DNA from 4 places in the Hymenobacter sedentarius genome. Region 1 is predicted to be linked to each of the others. Evidence: riboswitches for the same ligand, from Rfam matches in the RefSeq annotation. Region 1 holds a riboswitch; each other region holds the start of a gene.
What was found. Region 1 has a riboswitch for S-adenosylmethionine ahead of AUC43_RS05420 (O-acetylhomoserine aminocarboxypropyltransferase/cysteine synthase family protein). Riboswitches for the same ligand answer to the same signal wherever they lie in the genome.
Positions count from the first base shown of each region.

Region 2: linked by a shared signal. The riboswitch ahead of AUC43_RS12490 (ATP-grasp domain-containing protein) and the one ahead of AUC43_RS05420 (O-acetylhomoserine aminocarboxypropyltransferase/cysteine synthase family protein) in region 1 are both predicted to bind S-adenosylmethionine.
Region 3: linked by a shared signal. The riboswitch ahead of metH (methionine synthase) and the one ahead of AUC43_RS05420 (O-acetylhomoserine aminocarboxypropyltransferase/cysteine synthase family protein) in region 1 are both predicted to bind S-adenosylmethionine.
Region 4: linked by a shared signal. The riboswitch ahead of AUC43_RS14125 (SusC/RagA family TonB-linked outer membrane protein) and the one ahead of AUC43_RS05420 (O-acetylhomoserine aminocarboxypropyltransferase/cysteine synthase family protein) in region 1 are both predicted to bind S-adenosylmethionine.

Region 1 is NZ_CP013909.1:1,299,248-1,303,877, forward strand. Features, by position in the region: gene metX (homoserine O-acetyltransferase MetX) at 1-584, opposite strand, end outside; gene AUC43_RS05420 (O-acetylhomoserine aminocarboxypropyltransferase/cysteine synthase family protein) at 702-2,081, opposite strand; SAM riboswitch class I at 2,465-2,581, opposite strand; gene AUC43_RS05425 (LysM peptidoglycan-binding domain-containing protein) at 2,807-3,097, opposite strand; gene AUC43_RS05430 (hypothetical protein) at 3,282-3,701, shown strand; gene AUC43_RS05435 (lysylphosphatidylglycerol synthase transmembrane domain-containing protein) at 3,787-4,630, opposite strand, start outside.
Region 2 is NZ_CP013909.1:3,045,440-3,050,069, reverse strand. Features, by position in the region: gene AUC43_RS12500 (amino acid permease) at 1-459, opposite strand, end outside; gene AUC43_RS12495 (LLM class flavin-dependent oxidoreductase) at 655-1,674, opposite strand; gene AUC43_RS12490 (ATP-grasp domain-containing protein) at 1,678-2,709, opposite strand; SAM riboswitch class I at 3,164-3,256, opposite strand; gene AUC43_RS12485 (TonB-dependent receptor plug domain-containing protein) at 3,378-4,630, opposite strand, start outside.
Region 3 is NZ_CP013909.1:1,664,704-1,669,333, reverse strand. Features, by position in the region: gene AUC43_RS06865 (molybdopterin molybdotransferase MoeA) at 1-962, shown strand, start outside; gene AUC43_RS06860 (NADP-dependent oxidoreductase) at 1,288-2,238, opposite strand; SAM riboswitch class I at 2,345-2,453, shown strand; gene metH (methionine synthase) at 2,526-4,630, shown strand, end outside.
Region 4 is NZ_CP013909.1:3,431,260-3,435,889, forward strand. Features, by position in the region: gene AUC43_RS14120 (RagB/SusD family nutrient uptake outer membrane protein) at 1-116, opposite strand, end outside; gene AUC43_RS14125 (SusC/RagA family TonB-linked outer membrane protein) at 130-3,159, opposite strand; SAM riboswitch class I at 3,657-3,753, opposite strand; gene AUC43_RS14130 (FKBP-type peptidyl-prolyl cis-trans isomerase) at 4,231-4,630, opposite strand, start outside.

The DNA.
Region 1 (4,630 bases):
CCGTCGTCTCCCCCGCCGGGCTGGCCGGCGGCGTAGGTCGGGTCGGCCTCAATGGCCAGGCGTTGCGCCTCGTTGAAGGCAATGCCCCAGGCCGAATGGCGGGCATTAGTGGCAATAACCACCAGATTGTCGAACAAATCCGGCCGCTGCACTGCCCATTCCAAGGCCTGCTGCCCACCCAGTGAGCCCCCAATTATCGTGTGAATGTCCTCCAGGCCCAATTCCTGGCGCAGCGCTTCGTGCGCCGCCACCAGGTCGCGGATGGAAAGCCGCGGGAAGTGCTGGTAGCGGGGCTGGCCCGTGGCCGGGTCCGCGTCGAGGGGGCTGGTGCTGCCGTAGCAGGAGCCCAACACGTTGGCGCACACGATAAACCAGTCGGCCGGGTCGAAGTAGCAGCCCGGCCCCACCAGGCCCGGCCACCAGCTCAGCACGTCGGCATTGGCCGTGAGGGCGTGGCACACCCACACCACGTTGTCGCGGTCGGCGTTGAGCTGGCCCCAGGTGCGGTAGGCCACGTGCGCGCTGGCCAGGGTTTCCCCGCTTTCCAGCAGCAGGTCGGGCAGGTTAAAAATATATTCTTTCATGGGTATCGGGTATCGAAGCGGCTGGTCAGTTATCGGTCGGCGCGGTGAGATATCGGGATGCTTAATGGTGGGAGCCGCTGATAGCCAGCAGCTCCCCGCCAACAACTGACAATCGGGCTATACTTCCAGGGGCTGGGCGTGCTCCAGTTCGGGCTCGCCTACCTGGGTGCCTTCGGTGGGCAGCGCCGCGGTGTTGCCAATGGCCTCGAAGGCCTGCTGCAAATCGGCCTTGATGTCTTCGAAGTGCTCAATGCCCACCGAAAGGCGCAGCGAAGTGGGCGTGACGCCGGCCGCCAGCTGCTCGGCATCGCTCAGTTGCTGGTGCGTGGTGGCCGAGGGCTGGATGATGAGCGTCTTGGCATCGCCCACGTTGGCCAGGTGGCTGATGAGCTTGAGGTTGTCGATAAACTGGGTGGCCGACTCCTTGCTGCCCTTGAGCTGGAAGCTGAGCACGCCGCCGAAGCCGCGCTTGAGGTATTTCTGGGCCAGGCGGTGGTAGGGGCTGCTGGCCAGGCCGGCGTAGTTCACGCTTTCTACCTGCGGGTGCTGCTCCAGCCAGTTGGCGATTTTCTGGGCGTTTTCCACCGTGCGGTCCACGCGCAGGCTCAGCGTTTCGAGGCCGATGAGCAGCTGCCAGGAGTTGAACGGGCTGATGGACGGGCCGAAGTCGCGCAGGCCTTCTACCCGGGCCCGGATGATGAAAGCGATGTTGCCAAACGGCCCACCCTTGCCAAATACGTCGTTGAATACCAGGCCGTGGTAGCCTTCGCTGGGCTCAGTGAACTGCGGAAACTTGCCGTTGCCGAAGTCATAGGTGCCGCCGTCCACAATCACGCCGCCGATGCTGGTGCCGTGGCCGCCAATCCATTTCGTGGCTGATTCTACTACGATGTGCGCGCCGTGCTCCAGGGGCCGGAACAGGTAGCCGCCCGCGCCAAAGGTGTTGTCCACAATCAACGGCAGGTCGTGCCGGTTGGCAATGGCGGCAATGGCCTCAAAGTCCGGGATGCTGTAGCTGGGGTTGCCGATGGTTTCCAGGTAAATGGCCTTGGTCTTGTCGTCAATCAGGGCCTCGAAGCTGGCCGGGTTATCGCCATCAGCAAAGCGCACCTCAATGCCCAAGCGCTTGAACGCCACCTTGAACTGGTTGTAAGTGCCGCCGTAGAGAAAGGCCGAGCTCACGAAGTTGTCGCCGGCCTGCAGGATGTTGTTCAGGGCAATGAATTGAGCCGCCTGCCCCGACCCCGTGGCCAGCGCCGCCACGCCGCCTTCCAGCGCCGCCACGCGCTGCTCAAACACGTCGGTGGTGGGGTTCATCAGGCGGGTGTAGATATTGCCGAACTCCTTCAGAGCAAACAGGTTGGCGCCGTGTTCGGCATTTTTAAACACGTAGGAGGTGGTTTGGAACAGCGGCACGGCGCGGGCCCCGGTGGTGGGGTCGGGCTGCTGGCCGGCGTGGAGTTGGAGGGTTTCGAAGTGCAAGGGCGAAGCGGACATGATGGGGGTATGTTTGGAGTTGAAAAAACCTGAAAAAGCAAGAAAATAAGCGCGCAACGGCCTGAAATGGCAGTTTTTAAGCGCAGCGGAACCCCCACAAGCCCGTGCTGAAGATGTGGCCCGATTGGTCCGGCCGCTGCGCGCCGAAAGGGCCAGCGGCGGGCACCGAGGGCCGCCAAAAAATCCAGAAAGAAGGGGAGGGGTTGCCTAAGCCGAAATCAGCTTAGCAACAACACAGGCAACAACACATTCGCATTCGCTCCTGGCGCAACGCGGCGTTCTGGCCGCCTGGGGCCACAACGGAAAAGCCCGAACCTGCGGCGCGCAAAGCAGCCGGAGCGTTCGGGGCAACAAAGAAGGAAGCGGAATTTTCCATGGTACTCGATTCATATGCCCCGCCCCGGCCTGCGCCGGTGGTGGGTAGGACTTGGCACCTTTCGCGCGGTCGAAGGTTGCCAGCGGGTCACAGAGCCTAGTCTCTCGCCGCTTCTCTATAAAACTTGAAACTACCCTGCCGCGAGCAGGGGAGTACCGTGTTGGTGGTGAGCCAAATGTACGGAAGGAATTTTTTTATGTCCAACGATTGCACAGAAAATATTTCTTCCTGTCCAGCTCCACCACAGGCTAGTTGAGCTGGGCCGCTTCCGTTTAGCGGCTCAATAAAACACAAAAAAGCCACCCTGAAACAGAGTGGCTTTTCTCACCTTTTTTCTGCAAAAAAGTACCTAGAGACTAGGTAGGGTCAACACCTGGCCCACTTCGATGTGGTCAGGGTTGTTGCCGATGAGGGCCTTGTTGGCCTCGTATATCTGGTGCCACTTGGCCGCGTCGCCGTAGTGGTGTTTGGCAATTTTGGAAAGCGAGTCGCCGCTTACTACGGTATACGACTCACCGGTGGTAGCTGGATTGGCTGCGTTGTTATTCCCGAAAAAATCGGTGCCGCCAGCGGCTGGTTTGGCTGCCGGCTCTGCGGGCTTTTGCTCGCCTTTGTCGCTAAGAAAATCAAAGAGTCCCATGAGTGCGGTCGGTTAAATGAAAAATTGACTGGACTGGAATGCCTTCGGCTGGCCCAACGAAGCTACTATACGGAGGATGCCAGACGAGGTTTCGTCCTAAACCCTTTTGCGTGTGGGCCGTAAGCCGACGAGCCCGCTTTGCCGGGCCAGCCATCTTATTTCTTTCACCAACACCTCTGTACCCATGAAAACCCAGTCGCTTTTTTCGCTTCGTTATTTCGCCAGCTTGTTGCTCTTGCTATCGCTGTTTGCTACGGCCTGCAACAACGACAAAGGTAAAGTTGAGGGTGTAAATATGCTGTACGGCACCGATAGCAAGGTGTGGAAAACGGCGAAAGAAACTAGCTCTACCGGCGACAAAGTGAAGCAGACCGATGCACAAAAGCAAGAGGAACTGCGCATTTTTGCCAACGGCACCTACAACATGACTGGGGCCAACGGCGCCGTATCGGGCAAGTACACGTTTGACCAGACCGGCAAAACCCTCACCATGACCCCCGATAACGCTACCACCAGCAACACGTTCACCGTGGAAACCCTCACCGACAAAAAGCTCACGCTGAAGTCGGCCGATGGGGCTGCCTTGATGCTGGAAGCTGAGTAATAGCCGCTTGCTAATTAGGGAAAAGGCCCCGAACCACTGCGGTTCGGGGCCTTTTCTTGTTTACGGGTACCTGGTTTTCCGAGGCTTATTGCTCGGGCTTCGCGGGGTGGCGGAGGAATACCCGCGCCACCCAGCGCGGCAAAAACACCATGCCCAGCACCAGGTAGAGATAGTAAGTGAACACGCGGTACAGCAGCACCATGAAGCTGGTCATGGTGGCCGTGCCGATGAATTTGCCGAAGAACGTAGGGAAGGCGCCCTCTGCAATGCCCGCGCCGCCGGGCGTGATGGCTATCAGCAGGATGACTTTGTAGGTGATGTTGCGGGCGAAAATGAACAGGAACGTGCCCGCATCCATGGGCACAAAGGCCGCAATGAGGCAGCCAATGATGGCGTAGCGCGCCGTCCAGACAAAGACCGTGCTCACCGACGCGTGCCACCAGTAGCGCGGCCCGTTGCCCCGCAGCTGCACCGAAGCCAGCACCATTTCCTGGCCGTGGCGGTAGGCTTTGCGCCGCCAGCGCCGCAGCAGCCGAAACGAAAACAGCCGCACCAGCAGCCGGCGCACCGAGCGCGGGTTGACGAAAATGGCGTAGAGCATGAGCCCAGCGTAGAGCAGCACAAAAAAGTAGCTCAACCCAAAGGCGATTCGCAGCGTGGCCACGAAGTTGGTTTGCAGGGCCTCGTGCGGGTACAGCCCGGCCCCGGCCACCAGCACCACCAGCGGCACCATGAGCACGTAGTACAGGTTGTCGAGCAGCGCCGTGACCATGATGTAGGCCAAGCCCTTGCCCAACGGAATGCCTTCTTTTTCCAGAATAAACGGCGCCACCCCCGTACCGCCCTGCCCCGAGGGCAGCACGCAGGAGGCAAACTCCCAAATCATAATCACGTCCAGTGCCTGCCGGTAGGTCAGCTCGTCCTCGGCA
Region 2 (4,630 bases), 1.7 Mb from region 1:
GGTGGCTTTTTCGAAGGGCGACATCACCAGTTGCGCTGGAATGTGCAGTCCATACTTGCCCAGGAACTTGATGAGGTACTGCGACCAGCTGATGGCTACCGTGGCCGCCCCTACCGAGTATTCCAGTATCAGGTCCCAGCCGATTATCCAGGCGAATAGCTCGCCCATGGTGGCGTACGAATAGGTGTAGGCACTGCCCGAAACGGGCACCAGGGACGCAAACTCGGCGTAGCACAGCGCAGAGAAAGCACAGCCCACCGCGGCCACAATGAAAGAGAGCGTAACGGCTGGCCCGGCATTATTGGCTGCGGCAATGCCTGTGAGGGAAAAAAGGCCGGCGCCAATGATAACCCCGATGCCAATGGCAATGAGGCTGATGCCGTTGAGGCTGCGTTTGAGGGTGTTGGCCCCCGTTTCGGCCGCTTCCAATCGAAGCAGCTCCAGTGATTTTTTGAGCATGTAATTTGTGAGTACGCGCCATAGGCACGTTAAGTACTAATGCGCATTAATGCGCCTAAAGAACCGTCATGCTGAGCGCAGCCGAAGCATCTCGCTGGCAGTAATAACCCAAACGTGAGAATTACTTGCACAAGCGAGATGCTTCGGCTGCGCTCAGCATGACGTGCTGGTGTTTGGCAATCCGAAATTGCCGGACTACGCTAAAACTTGAATCACCGACTCCGAGAACCGCTCCATTTCCTCAAGCTGCGGGCTGGCCTGCAGCAGGAAGAAATCCACGCCTACTTCTTCGAAGGCGCCGATGCGGTCCTGAATCTGGGCCGGCGTACCAGTGAGGCCGGTGCGGAGGCCGCGGTTCGACACCGAGTAATCGTGCAGCGACACTTGCTGCTCGAGCTGGGTGCCGGCCAGCCACTGCTGGTAGTTGCCGTAGCCCGCGGCTGAGGACTTCACGTTGGTAATGCGGTCGAGCTCCTTCTTCACGTCCTGGTCGTTGTCGCGCACGATGGTGTAGCCAGCCACGCCAAACCTCATGGGCGGCAGGCCTTTCTGCTCGCGGCGGCGGCGCATGTCGGCGATGCGGGCCCCAATTTGCTCCGGCGAGTCGCCGTGCATCACGTAGCCGTCGCACTGGGTCGAAATCAGGTCTTTGGCCGCTTCCGACTCACCGCCGGCGTACAGGAAGGGCGCCTTAGCGGGCTTGGGCTGCAGCACGTTATCGGCCACCTGGTAGTACTTGCCGTCGTAGCTGAAATGGTCCTGCTTCCACACGTTGGTCACCACATCGAGCCACTCGCGGGTGCGGGCGTACCGGTCGTCGTGCTGCTCGAAGTGCAGGCCGTACTTGGTGGCCTCGTCGCGCCACCAGCTTGATACCACGTTCAGCGACAGCCGGCCGGGCGCAATCAGGTCGATGTTGGCGGCCTGCTTGGCCAGCTGCGCGGGGTTGTGGAAGGTGGGGCGCACGGCCACCATGATTTCCAGCTGCTCGGTCACGGCGGCCAGTGCGGCAGCGGTGCTCCAGGCTTCGAGCGAAGGCGCTTCCTGGCCCTTGATGTCGTTGAGGTACAGCTCGGCGATGAGCGTGAGGTCGTAGCCGAGGGCCTCGCTGCGCTGCGCCAGTTTCTTAACGTAGCTCCAGTCGGTGGGCATCTGCTCGTCTTCCACGTTGCGCAGCCAGCCCCCAAAAATGGGCATCCAATATCCGAATTTCATGGCTTAGTGTATTGATTCCGTGACAAGTTGTGGAGCTGATGTGGCCGTGGTTGTGGCAGCTGATTGGGCTGGGGTGCCAGTACCGGGAAGCTGGGCTTCCAGGTAGTCCACGAAGCGGGCGTAGGGGTCGAAGCCGACCACGTTCACGGCGTCGGCCACGAAGTTGGACAGGGCGTTGATGTCGTAGAAAAGCACGTCGCCGGTGCGGTCGTCGATGAGGTATTCGATGCCGCCCACGTCAATTTTGGCGGCGGCCACGATGCGCTCCACAGCGGCAATCACCTCGGCGGGCGGCGTGAAGGCTTCCACCTGAATGCCTTTTTTGGGTGCTTCGGTTAGGCAGAACTCCGCCGACTGCTCCTCCGGAATCTGGCAGATTTCGGCCGGGCACAGGTTGAAGCTCTCGCCGGTGGTAAACACCTTCATGGCGTACAGGAACTTGCCATCCAGCGTTTCCACGCGGTGGATGTTGCCGCCCCGGGGCGTCACGTATTCCTGCACCAACGCGGTTTGGTCGATGCCCAGGTCAATCTGGTTGTTGTCGACCGCCGCCTGCAAGCCTTCCAGCGTGTCGAAGCGGATGATGCCCGCGCCGCTGCCGCCGATGTTCACCTTCACCACGATGGGGAAGCGCAATTGCTGGGCCGCATCGACCGCCCGCGAGGCGTGATTTATCACAAACGACTTCGGGTATTTCAGTTCCAGCGACTCAAACAGCGAGAGCTGGCGGGCTTTGTTGGTTTCGATGGCCGTGGCCGCTGAACCGTTGATAATGCGCGTGCCGATGCGCTCAAGGTGCGTCGCGTAGCCCGCGGTGTGGAAAATGCCCTGCCCATGGCCCCGCAGGTAGGCCGAGGAACTCATCCGGTTCACTACCAGGCTGTAGCCACTCTCCTTCTCGGAAGGGTCGAAGAGGTGGTGGGCGGCGTCAATTTTCTCGTAGGCTAGCCCACGGCGGTCCAGCTCCGCAAAGAGTGGCTTAAACCATTCAGGGTGCTCGAAATAAATGCCAATGGGCTTTTGGTTCAGCGACATATCAAAAGAGTTAGTTGAAATAAATGTGGTGAGAACAGCAGTCCGCAACCAGATTAGGCTGGGCTGCGGCTACAAAAAATCAAGTAAAAGCAGGGTATGATGGGCCGGAAGAGCCTTCCATTCGGGGTAGCCGAACCTTGCGCCGGCGCTTGCTCAATTTTGGGCCACAACAGCGCAGGTAGTTCGACACGAAGCCGGCTGCGCGCACAGCGGAGCAGCCGACAGCAACCCAGAAATAGAGGAAATGAACGCCGCGGGGGCGGCGGTACAGCACACGCAGGCTCCCAGCCTGCGCTACCGCCTGCCTACCCGCGAAGAAACGCTCGGGGCAGGCGGGCTAGGCCAGACAACAACAGCAACAACAGCCCATGCCAGCCCAACGCATGACAGCGGGGCGAGCAGTAACAGCAGCAATCGGAAGGGGGAGGTTGTTGGCAGCGTCCACGGCAACTTGTTTTTATATGGTCAGGAATTGGCACCTTGCCCGCGGTTGCGGATGGTTGCCGGCGCTTCATTGAGCCTGTCTCTCAGCGCCTCTGTATAAAAACAATCCTTTAGGGAGAAAGAATTGATACGGCAAAGATACAGCAAAGCCCCCGATATGTTCCAAATCGGGGGCTTCAATTGTAAAAAGTGCGGGTGGGGATGCGCTAAGGCGCATTTCTCATCTACCGCTGCAGAGCCAGCCGCAGGCCGCCCATCAGCCAGCGGGTGGGCATCTGGGCGCCCAGCAGGTCGGAGTACTTCTCGTTGAACAGGTTTTGCACCTGCCCCGTGAGCCAGAGTTTCTTGGGCAGCAGCGCTACTTCGAGGCGGGCATTGAACACCACGTATTCGGCGGCCTGGCTCCGGCTGATGGCGGCCACGGCGGCGCTATTGCGCTGCTTCCACAGGCCGCTCAGGCTGCCGTTTACGCGGTGGGAAGTGAGGCTGACCGTGCCCGAAATCACCTGGCGGGCAATGTTGGCCAGGTACTGCGAGGCAATGTTCTCGTTGTTGGTAACGCGCACGTTGGTGTAGCCCACGCTGCCATCGAAGCGGGTTTTGGGGGTGAAGGCGTGGGCCCAGCTCAACTCCGTTTCCAGCCCCTGGGTGGTTACCTCAAACAGGTTCTGGGCGAAACGGTACGTGCGGGAGCCGGACAGGTTGGTGAGCCCCGTCACGTAGTAAATGTGCTCACCGGAATCGGGCACGTAGTCTATCTGGTTGTTGCCTTTGCGCACGAAATAGGTAGCCTTGGCCGTGAGGCCCGGCAGCGGGCGCACGTCGGCGCCCAACTCGTAGTTTACCGTGCGCTCGGCTTCTAAGGCGGGGTTGCCCACGTTGAAGCCGTTGGGCACAATGCCGGCCCGGCCGTTGGAGGTGTAGCGCTCCGTAAAATCAGGGGCACGGATGGCCCGGCCCACGGCCCCGCGTATGGTCAACACCTCCCCTATCTGCTGGCTCACGTTAAGCTGGGGCACCAGCTCGGTGCCGTAGGCTTGGTCGTGGTCGAGGCGCAGGCCGCCGGTGAGGGCGAGGCTGGGCGTGAGCGTGACGGCCACCACTCCAAACGCGGCGTAGTGCCACTGGGCGTGCGTGCCCCGGTCGTTGCTGACCACGGCGCGGCGGTCGGCCTGTCCGCCCAGGGTGGCGCGTACCTTGTCGGAAAACTGCTGCTGGTGGCTCAGCAGCACGTTGGTGTAGTGGGTGAGGTGGTCGCTGGCCGCCGACGTGGGCGTGAACACGTAGTAATCGGTGCTGCGGCTGGCCGATACCTGCGCCTCGGTGCGGCTGCGCTCGTTGTGCTGGTAACGCAGCTGGCCCTGGTACCAGTTGCGGTTGGTGGTTTCGCGGGCCTGGTCGGCGGGGTTGGTGGTGTAGAAATACTGGGCGCTGTAGTTGCGACGGTCGAAGCTGCCGCGGGCGGCCAGGCTGAGCT
Region 3 (4,630 bases), 370 kb from region 1:
CCGCGGTAGAAGTAATGACCGGCGCCGTCCTGCCGCCCGGCACCGACGTGGTGGTGCGCTACGAAGACATTTTGCTGGCCGACAACCGCGCCACCATCCAGATTCCGCCGCCCCCCGCGCCCGGCGTCAACATCCACGGCCAGGCCGCCGACCGCCGCCAGGGTAACGTATTGCTCGCTCCCGGCACGCGCCTGGGCCCCGCCGAACTGGCTGTAGCCGCCACCATAGGTGCCGCCGAAATAGCCGTAACCCGCGCCCCGCGCCTCGCCGTCATCAGCACGGGCGACGAGCTGGTGGGCATCAGCGAAACGCCCCAGCCGCACCAAATCCGACGTTCCAATGCATACGCGCTGCAGGCCCTGTTCACCCAAGTCGGGGCCGACGTTTCGCTGTTTCACCTTCCCGACGACCGGGAGGAGCTAAGCCTGGGCCTGACCAACATCCTCGGCGCAGACTTCGATGCCGTGGTGCTGAGCGGTGCCGTGAGCAAGGGCCGCGCCGACCACCTGCCCGGCCTGCTGCGCGAGCTGGGCGTGAAGGAAATCTTCCACGAGGTAAATCAGCGCCCCGGCAAGCCCATGTGGTTTGGCGCGCGCGCCGAAGGGCCCGTGGTGTTCGGCCTGCCGGGAAATCCGGTTTCAACTTTCCTCACGGCCTGCCGCTACGTGCGGCCCTGGCTGCGCGCCTGCATGCAGCCCGCTGAAGCTTCCGAACAGGCCGCTACTGCCGAAACGCCCGCGCCTGCCGTGCTCACTGTCGACATCAACTTCAAGCCCCAGTTGGCACACTTCGTACCCGTGCGCCTGACGGTGGATGCGGAAGGGCGCCGGCTGGCGACGCCGCTGCGCGTCGGTGGTTCTGGTGACTTAGCAGGCTTGCTGGGGGCAACTGCGTTTCTGGAGCTGCCGCCGGAGCCGGCTGTGTTTCCTGCGGGCAGCGTGTGGCCCGCGTGGGCTTTATAACCCCGGAGCGCCTAAATAATGACGCACTTTAGTTGCCTGCCAGTAGAACCGAGCGAAGCATCTCGCGTGACCGGAACCTCACCCCTGCCGGGCACGGCCCCGGCCCCTCTCCAATAGAGAGGGGAGCCACAGTGGCTCATGCTCAACTTATAAAAAACCAAAAGCCCCAGCTCAATATTAAGCTGGGGCTTTTTCAATGAATTAACGTTTGGCACCCCTCTCTTATGGAGAGGGGCCGGGGCCGTGCCCGGCAGGGGTGAAGTTCCTCTGCTCATACCGCTCGGCACCCAACCGCCTTTCAAAGGAATATTCAAGCAACTCCCACCTAAGGCACAATGACGATTTTTCCGGTAGTATGATGCGAATCAATCTCATTTAAAGCCTCGGCGGTTTCATCTAGTGGAAAGGTCTTGCTCACCTGCACTTTCAGCTTGCCGGCATCGGCTAGTTGCTGCAGCGCCTCCAGTTGCATCGCATTCGGCTCCACGAAAACGTAACGGAAGTTGATGTGGGGGTCCAGCCCTTGGCCGTTGTGCAGGATGGAAACCAGCGTGCCGCCAGCCTTCAGGGCCGATAAACTCTGCGTGAGCGTCTCGCCGCTGATGCAGTCGTAAATCAGCTCCACGCCGGCTGGCACGATGGCTTTCACAGCTTCGCCCACGTTACCCTGCTTGTAATCGACGGTGAAATCGGCGCCCAACTCTTTCATGTAGGCGAAGTTTTTCTCGCTGGCCACGGCTACTACCGTCGCGCCTTTGTCCTTGGCCAGCTGGATGGCGAAGCTGCCCACGCCGCCCGAGGCGCCAAGTATCAGCACGGTCTGGCCCGCTTGCAGGTTGCCGGCATCGAATAAGGACTGATAAGCGGTGAGGCCTGCCAGCGGAATGCCGCCGGCCTGCTCCCAGCTCAGGCTGTGGGGCCGCTGCGCCAGATAGCTTTCGGGCAGCACAATGTATTCGGCAAAGGTGCCGTGCTGCACGGTGGGGCGCCGGGCGTAAGCATACACCTCATCGCCGACTGCAAAGCGCCGAGCGCTGTGGCCGCGCTCTTCCACCACCCCGGCCACGTCCCAGCCCGGAATAATGGGAAACACGTGCGGCAGGGCTTGCTGCAGGTAACCCGCCCGAATGGCCGAGTCGACGGGGTTGACGCCGGCCGCCTTTACCCGGACTAGTACTTCGCCCTCCCCCACTGCGGGGACGTCGAGGGTGCCCACTTGAATTTTGTCGGCCCCACCGAATTCGGTAAAGAAGGCGGCTTTCATCTGTTTTGCCATGGTCAGAAATTGTATTGTTAGTGTACGGCTTAACTGGACCGGGTCACCTTAGGTTATAGGAGTGCTCCTATCCACTTCCCGTTTCCGGCTGTATCTTCGCACTACGCTGCTATCCAGAAAGACCGAGGGACCGGGCCCGATGACGTCTTGGCAACCTACCGCGAATAGGTGCCAACTCCCGTTTCACCGCGTTTTTAGGTGAAAGAAGATGACAGCCGGAACCGTACTCAACCGTACGGGTTTCTTTCTGGATACGCGCTGCCTGCCCGTACTCCAATCCGAAAGAAATGTCCACTGCCACCCTCGCCGCTCCGTCTCCCCTTCCCGAACTGCTCCGCCAGCGCCTGCTGATTCTCGACGGCGCCATGGGCACCATGATTCAGCGCCACCCGCTGACCGAGGAGGACTTTCGCGGCGCCCGCTTTGCCGACCACCCCAAGCCGCTGCGCGGCAACAACGACCTGCTGAGCCTGACCCGGCCGGACATCATCAAGGGCATTCACGCCGAGTACTTCGCGGCCGGGGCCGACATGGTGGAAACCAATACCTTCTCCGGCACCACCATCGCCCAGGCCGACTACGGCCTAGAGCACGTGGTATATGAGCTCAACTACGAATCGGCTCGCCTGGCCCGTGAAGCCGCCGACGAATACTCCACGCCCGACAAGCCGCGCTTCGTAGCCGGCGCCGTGGGCCCCACAAACCGCACCGCCTCGCTCTCACCCGACGTCAACCGCCCCGGCTTCCGCGCCGTGACCTTCGACGAATTGGCCACCGCCTACCTCGAGCAGGTGCGCGGCCTCGTCGACGGCGGCGTCGATACCCTGCTCATCGAAACCATTTTTGACACGCTGAACGCCAAGGCGGCCCTATACGCCGTGCAGAAGTTCTTCGACGAAGGCGGCCGCCAGGTTCCGCTCATGATTTCGGGCACCATCACCGACGCTTCGGGCCGCACGCTCTCGGGCCAGACGGTGGAGGCTTTCTGGAACAGCATCAGCCACTTGCCGCTGCTGAGCGTGGGCCTGAACTGCGCCCTTGGGGCGCACCAGCTCAAGCAGTATGTGGAGGAATTGAGTCGGATTTCCAACGTGCACATCTCGGCTTACCCGAATGCTGGCTTGCCCAACGCGTTTGGCGGTTACGATGAATCAGCCCAGGAATTCGCCGCGCTGGTCGAAGATTATCTGAAGGACGGCATCGTGACCGTGGTGGGTGGCTGTTGTGGCACCACGCCGCAGCACATTGCCGAATTGAGCAAGCTGGCCGAGCAGTACAAGCCGCGCCCGCTGCCCACCGAAATCCCGCCCGCTACCCACCTAAGCGGCCTGGAGCCGTTCGCCATCAAGCCCGAAAGCCTGTTTGTGAACGTGGGCGAGCGCTGCAACGTGACGGGCTCCCGCGCCTTCGCCCGCCTCATCCGCACCGGCGCCTACGAGGAAGCCCTGGCCGTGGCCCGCGTGCAAGTAGAAGAAGGCGCCCAGGTGCTCGACATCAACATGGACGAAGGCATGCTCGACTCGGAGCAGGCCATGACGACCTTTCTGCACCTCATTGCCTCGGAGCCCGACATTGCGCGGGTGCCGGTGATGATAGACTCCTCGAAATGGAGCGTGCTGGAAGCCGGCCTGAAGTGCGTGCAGGGCAAGAGCATTGTCAATTCCATTTCCCTGAAAGAAGGACCGAAGGTGTTTTTGCAGCGGGCCCGCACCGTGCGCCAGTACGGCGCCGCCATGGTCGTAATGGCCTTCGACGAGGACGGCCAAGCCGACACCTTGGAGCGCCGCAAGGAAATCTGCCAGCGCAGCTACGACCTGCTGATGAGCATCGACTTCCCGGCCACGGACATCATTTTCGACCCCAACATCCTCATCGTCGGCACTGGCATGGAGGAGCACCGCAACTACGCCATTGACTTCATCGAGGCCGTGCGCTGGATTAAGCAGAACCTGCCCGGCGCCCTCACCAGCGGCGGCGTGTCGAACATCAGCTTCTCCTTCCGCGGCAACGACGTGGTGCGCGAGGCCATGCACGCGGCTTTCCTCTACCACGCCATCCGGGCCGGGTTGGACATGGGCATTGTGAACCCCAACCAGCTCGCGGTGTACGACGAAGTGCCCAAAGACCTGCTGGAGCTGGTGGAAGATGTACTGCTCAACCGCCGCCCCGACGCCACCGAGCGCCTGTTGGAATTTGCCGAAACCGTGAAGCAAAAAGGCAAAGTGGCCGTAGTAGCCGATGCCTGGCGCAGCCTGCCGGTGCAGGAGCGCCTGGCGCACGCGCTGGTGAAGGGCATCACCGAATTCATCGACGAAGACACCGAAGCTGCTCGCCAGGAGCTAGCCCGCCCGCTCGACGTGATTGAAGGCCCGCTGATGGCCGGCATGAACGT
Region 4 (4,630 bases), 2.1 Mb from region 1:
TTGTCGTCGGGCAGCTGCTGCACCGGCGTGGGCTCCAGCAGGTCGGAGCAGGCGCCGAGGCCGAGCGTGGCGGCCACTTGGGCCACCAGAAGTAGGCGAAAGAGGGACTGTTTCATCGGAAGTAAGGGCTTAGAGTCCGACCGTGACGCCCACCTGAAGGGTGCGCGGCTGGGGCACCGTGGCCCAGTCGAAGTTTTTGGTGTTGCTCACGCCGCTCTGCGAGTTTACTTCCGGGTCGAGGCCGGAATAAGGCGTGATGGTGAAGAGGTTGGCAGCCTGCACGTAGACGCGCAGAGAGTTCAGGTGCGCTTTGGCGATGGTGGCGGCCGGCACGGTATAGCCCAGCGTGAGGGTGCGCAGGCGCACGAAAGAGCCGTCTTCCAGGTACCGGTCACTCAGGTTTTGCACCACGCCGCCGTAGTTGTTGCTACTGGCGTTGGTGGTCAGGCGCGGGATGTTGGTCACGTCGCCGGGCCGCTGCCAGCGCTCCAGCTGCTCGCTCAGGTAGCCGATGTTGCTCTGGGTGCCGCCGTGCACGAGGAAGAAGCGGTTCATGTTCATGATTTTCGCGCCCTGCTCGAAATTCAGCGTAAAGCCAAAGTCCACGCCTTTATAGGTAACGGAATTGGTGACGCCGCCGAAGTAGTCGGGCCAGGCGTTACCCACCAGCTTGCGGTCGGCCACGGTAATCCGGCCGTCGCCGTTCACGTCCTCGTATTCGGCGTCGCCATTTTCTGGGTTCACGCGGGTCTGGTGGTACAGCCAGAAGGAGTAGAGCGGGGCGCCCTCTTCCAGCCGAAAAATGTCGCGCGAGCCCGTGGTGATGGGCGCGGCCAGCTTTTCAATCTTGTTCACGTTGCGGGCAATGTTAACGGTGGTGCTCCACTGCAGGACGCCCTTGGGCAGCCAGTTGGCCGTGGCCTGGGCTTCAAAGCCTTTGTTGCTCACGGCGCCGTAGTTCTCTACCAGCGACGAGAAGCCCGTTTTACGCGGCACCGGCACGTTCAGCAGCAGGCCCGAGGTGTACTTGTCGTAGTAATTGAGCTCAAGCACCAGCCGGTTTTGCAGCACGGCAGCGTCCAGGCCCGCGTTCCATTGCCGGGTCGATTCCCAGCTCAGGTTGGGGTTTGCCAGCTGCAGCGGGGCCGTGCCCGGCAGGTCGAGATAGTTGGCGCCACCCTGCACCAGGCCCAGCGCCGCAAAGTCGCTGATGCCGGCCTGGTTGCCGGTTTTGCCCAAGCTGGCCCGCAGCTTCAGCTCCTGGAAAATGCCAAGGTCTTGAATGAAGCTCTCGTCGCCCAGTCGCCAGCCCAGGCCCACGGCCGGGAAATAGCCCCAGCGGTTTTCGCTGCCGAAACGCGAGGATGCATCGGCCCGCACGCTCACGTCGGCCGTGTAGCGCTCCTTGAAGCTGTAGGTGGCCTTGCCGAAAAACGACACCAGCCCGGCCTGTGAGCGCGACGAACTGCCCGTCTGGGTAGCCGCCGACGCAATGGTGGTCAGGTCATTGCCCGGAAACTGCTGGCCCGCCAGGCTGGTGCGCTGGAAGGTATTGCGCTGTAGCGTGTTGCCCACCAAGGCTTGCACCGAATGGTTCTCGCCGAAGTTGACGCTGTAGTTTAGGGTTTGCTCGTTGAGCAGGGTGATGTCGCGCGAGAGAAACGACGAGGCCGTGCCGCGCGGCTGCCCGGCTAGTATCAACGTGTTGTTGAAATTGTTCTCGTACATGTCGTTGAAGTCGATGCTCCAACTGCTGCGAAACGTCAGGTTTTTGCCAAACTGGTAGGTGCCGTACACGTTCGAGATGACGCGCGAGCCCACCGCGTCGTTGTTCAGGTTCCTGATGAGGGCCAGGGCATTATCAAACGAGCCGTACTTGGCATAGGAGCCGTCGGGGTTGTACACCGGCAGGTTGGCGCGGGTGAACAGGGCCGAGTTGATGACACCCACCGGGTTGTTGTCGTTGCTGCTTACGTTGCGGTGCGTGCGGCTCAGGGCCGTGCTCGTGCCAATGCGCAGCTTGTCGGTCACCGAGTTATCGAGGTTGACGCGCAGCGAAAACCGGTCAAACGCGCTGGGCTTTGCCACCGACTCCTGCGTGAAGTAGCCCGCCCCGATATAAAACTGGGTTTTGGCCGAGCCCCCGGCTGCCGACAGCTCGTAGCTGTGCGTCTGGGCGGTGCGAAACACGTCGCTGAGCCGGTCGTAGGTGGGCTGCTCTTCGGGCATGCCGCGCCCGCCGGCCGACACCGCGCGGTAGGGCACAAGCCCCGGGTTGCCGCCGTCGTTGATAAACCGCTCATTTTCCAGCGTTGCCAAATCCGGCCCGCTAGCCAGTTGGTACTGTTTCGGCGCTTTGGAGAGGGCGTGGTAGTTGTTTAAGGTGATGCGGGTTTTGTCGCCGGCTTTGCCCCGTTTGGTGGTGATGAGCACCACGCCGTTGGCGCCGCGCGAGCCGTAGATGGCCGTCGCGTTGGCGTCCTTCAGGATTTCCATGCTCTCGATGTCCTGCGGGTTCAGGTCAGCCAGCGGGTTGCTCGACACCTGGTTGCCCAGGCCCGTCGCAATCAGGTTGGTGTTGTTGATGAACACCCCGTCGACCACGTATAGCGGGTCGTTGCTGGCGTTCACCGAGTTGCTGCCCCGGATGCGGATGAAGACGCCGCCACCCGGCACGCCCGAGTTGGCCGATACCTGCACGCCGGGCGCTTTGCCCTGCAGCAACTGGTCGGGGCTGGCCGCCGGAATGTTCTTCAACTCTTCCCCTTTCACCGAGCTTATGGCGCTGGTTAGGGTCTTGCGGTTTTGCTCGCTGTAGCCCGTCACCACCACCTCCGAGAGCTCCTGCAAATCGGCGGCGAGGTCTACGGTAAGTGCGCCACCCGTGGCTTGCAGTTCCTTCCGGGCATACCCGACGAAGCTGAATACCAGTTCGCTACCCGCGGGTACTGATAGGGAAAATTTGCCATTGACGTCGGTGGTGGTGCCAATGGTGCTGCCTTTGGCCATTACGGTCACGCCCGGCAAGGGGGTATGGCTGGCGGCATCGGTCACGGTGCCGCTCACGAGCGGGGCAGGGTCCGATTGGGCATAACTAGTGACGGAGGCACCTCCCCACAGCAGCAGGAAGAGCGTCCGCCGGAGCGTACGGGTATACATAAAAGATTGATGTTGAGGTTGAGGGCCCGGCGTCGGCCGCTACCAAGCGGTGGGAGGGAAAGGCCCGTATCGAGGGGAGGGCTGGGCCGATGCGCCGCAGTCGCCGGGGCCCCTCCGGTGCACCAGGAGGAGGGTTGCGGTTGCGGCGTTCCGCGGTTGAGCTGGGCCACCGTTTGTGCACAACGGCGCCCGGCCCCAAAGCCGCAGTATTGCCCAGAAACAGAAAATTGGCCAGCGCCCCCCGCTCACGGGAGGACGCCAATAGGCTGGCAAGAAGCCGCCGCCCGGGCACGAAAGCCCCTGCAGCACCCGGCTATGGCTTAGCCGCGGGAGCCCTTACGGCCGGCAGGAAAATGAAACAGCTGAATCAGCTCAACAACCCCGGCCGGCCTACCGCATACAGGCGGCAGCACTCAACATACAACAACACCGATGCTGTACAGCAAACGAGGTGGTCGAAACAGCGGGGAGGGGACGCAAAAAGTCCATGGCTTTTGTTTTTATATGGTCAGGACTTGGCACCGTTTCAAGGGGTTAACCTCGTTGGTTGCCGGCGTTTCGTCGAGCCTGTCTCTCCACGCCTCTGTATAAAAACAATTCTTTGTTCTGAAGGAATTGTAAGGGCAAATGAAAGCACCCGGCTTTTGAAATGCTAATGCAAAAGCCAAAATTCTTTTTGCAAAGCGTAATTGGCTCAGGATTGCTTCGCGGTAATAAGAGCATGAAAACAGGCCTTCTTGCCACCCCTGAGCCAATAAATACCTCGTTACGGCGGAGTCGCGTCGCGAAATATTTTCCCAAGAAAAAAACGTAAAAAGCTTCTCGTTGTGCAGCTCAGTTACGCTGAAGATTGGCTCTGGAACCCAACACTTATTGAGCTTCTGGTTCGGGCAGCCGCGTCTTTCCGCCGGGCAGAAGGGCCAAGTTCTGGTGGTGAAACGCTCTACCTAAGCCAGTCCACCTTGCCTAATCAGAACGAATACGGAAGCTTATATATGGAAAATAAAAACGCCCTATGGTTAAGCACTGACTCAACCATAGGACGTCTTAAGAATTGAGCTAATCTAAGCCCTAGTGATGGTGGCCGCCTTCGCCGTGCACGTGGCCGTGGGCCAGCTCCTCGGCGGTGGCATCGCGCACGTCCTGCACCTTGCCGGCAAAGTGCATCACCATGCCCGCGAGCGGGTGGTTGAAGTCCATTTGCACGCCCGAATCGCCGATGCTGACCACTTTGGCCTGCATGTGGTTGCCTTCGTTGTCGGCCATGGGCAGAAAATTGCCGATTTGCAGCATCTCGTCGTCGAGCTTGCCGTCAATCATGAAGACATCCTTGGGGATTTCCACCAGCGCCTGCTCGTCGTAGTCGCCGTAGGCCTGGTCGGGGGTTAGGCTAAACTGGAAGGAGTCGCCGGGGTTTTTGCCGTTGAGCTGGGATTCAAATTCCTCGGGCAGGCCGCTGTGGCCAAAGAGA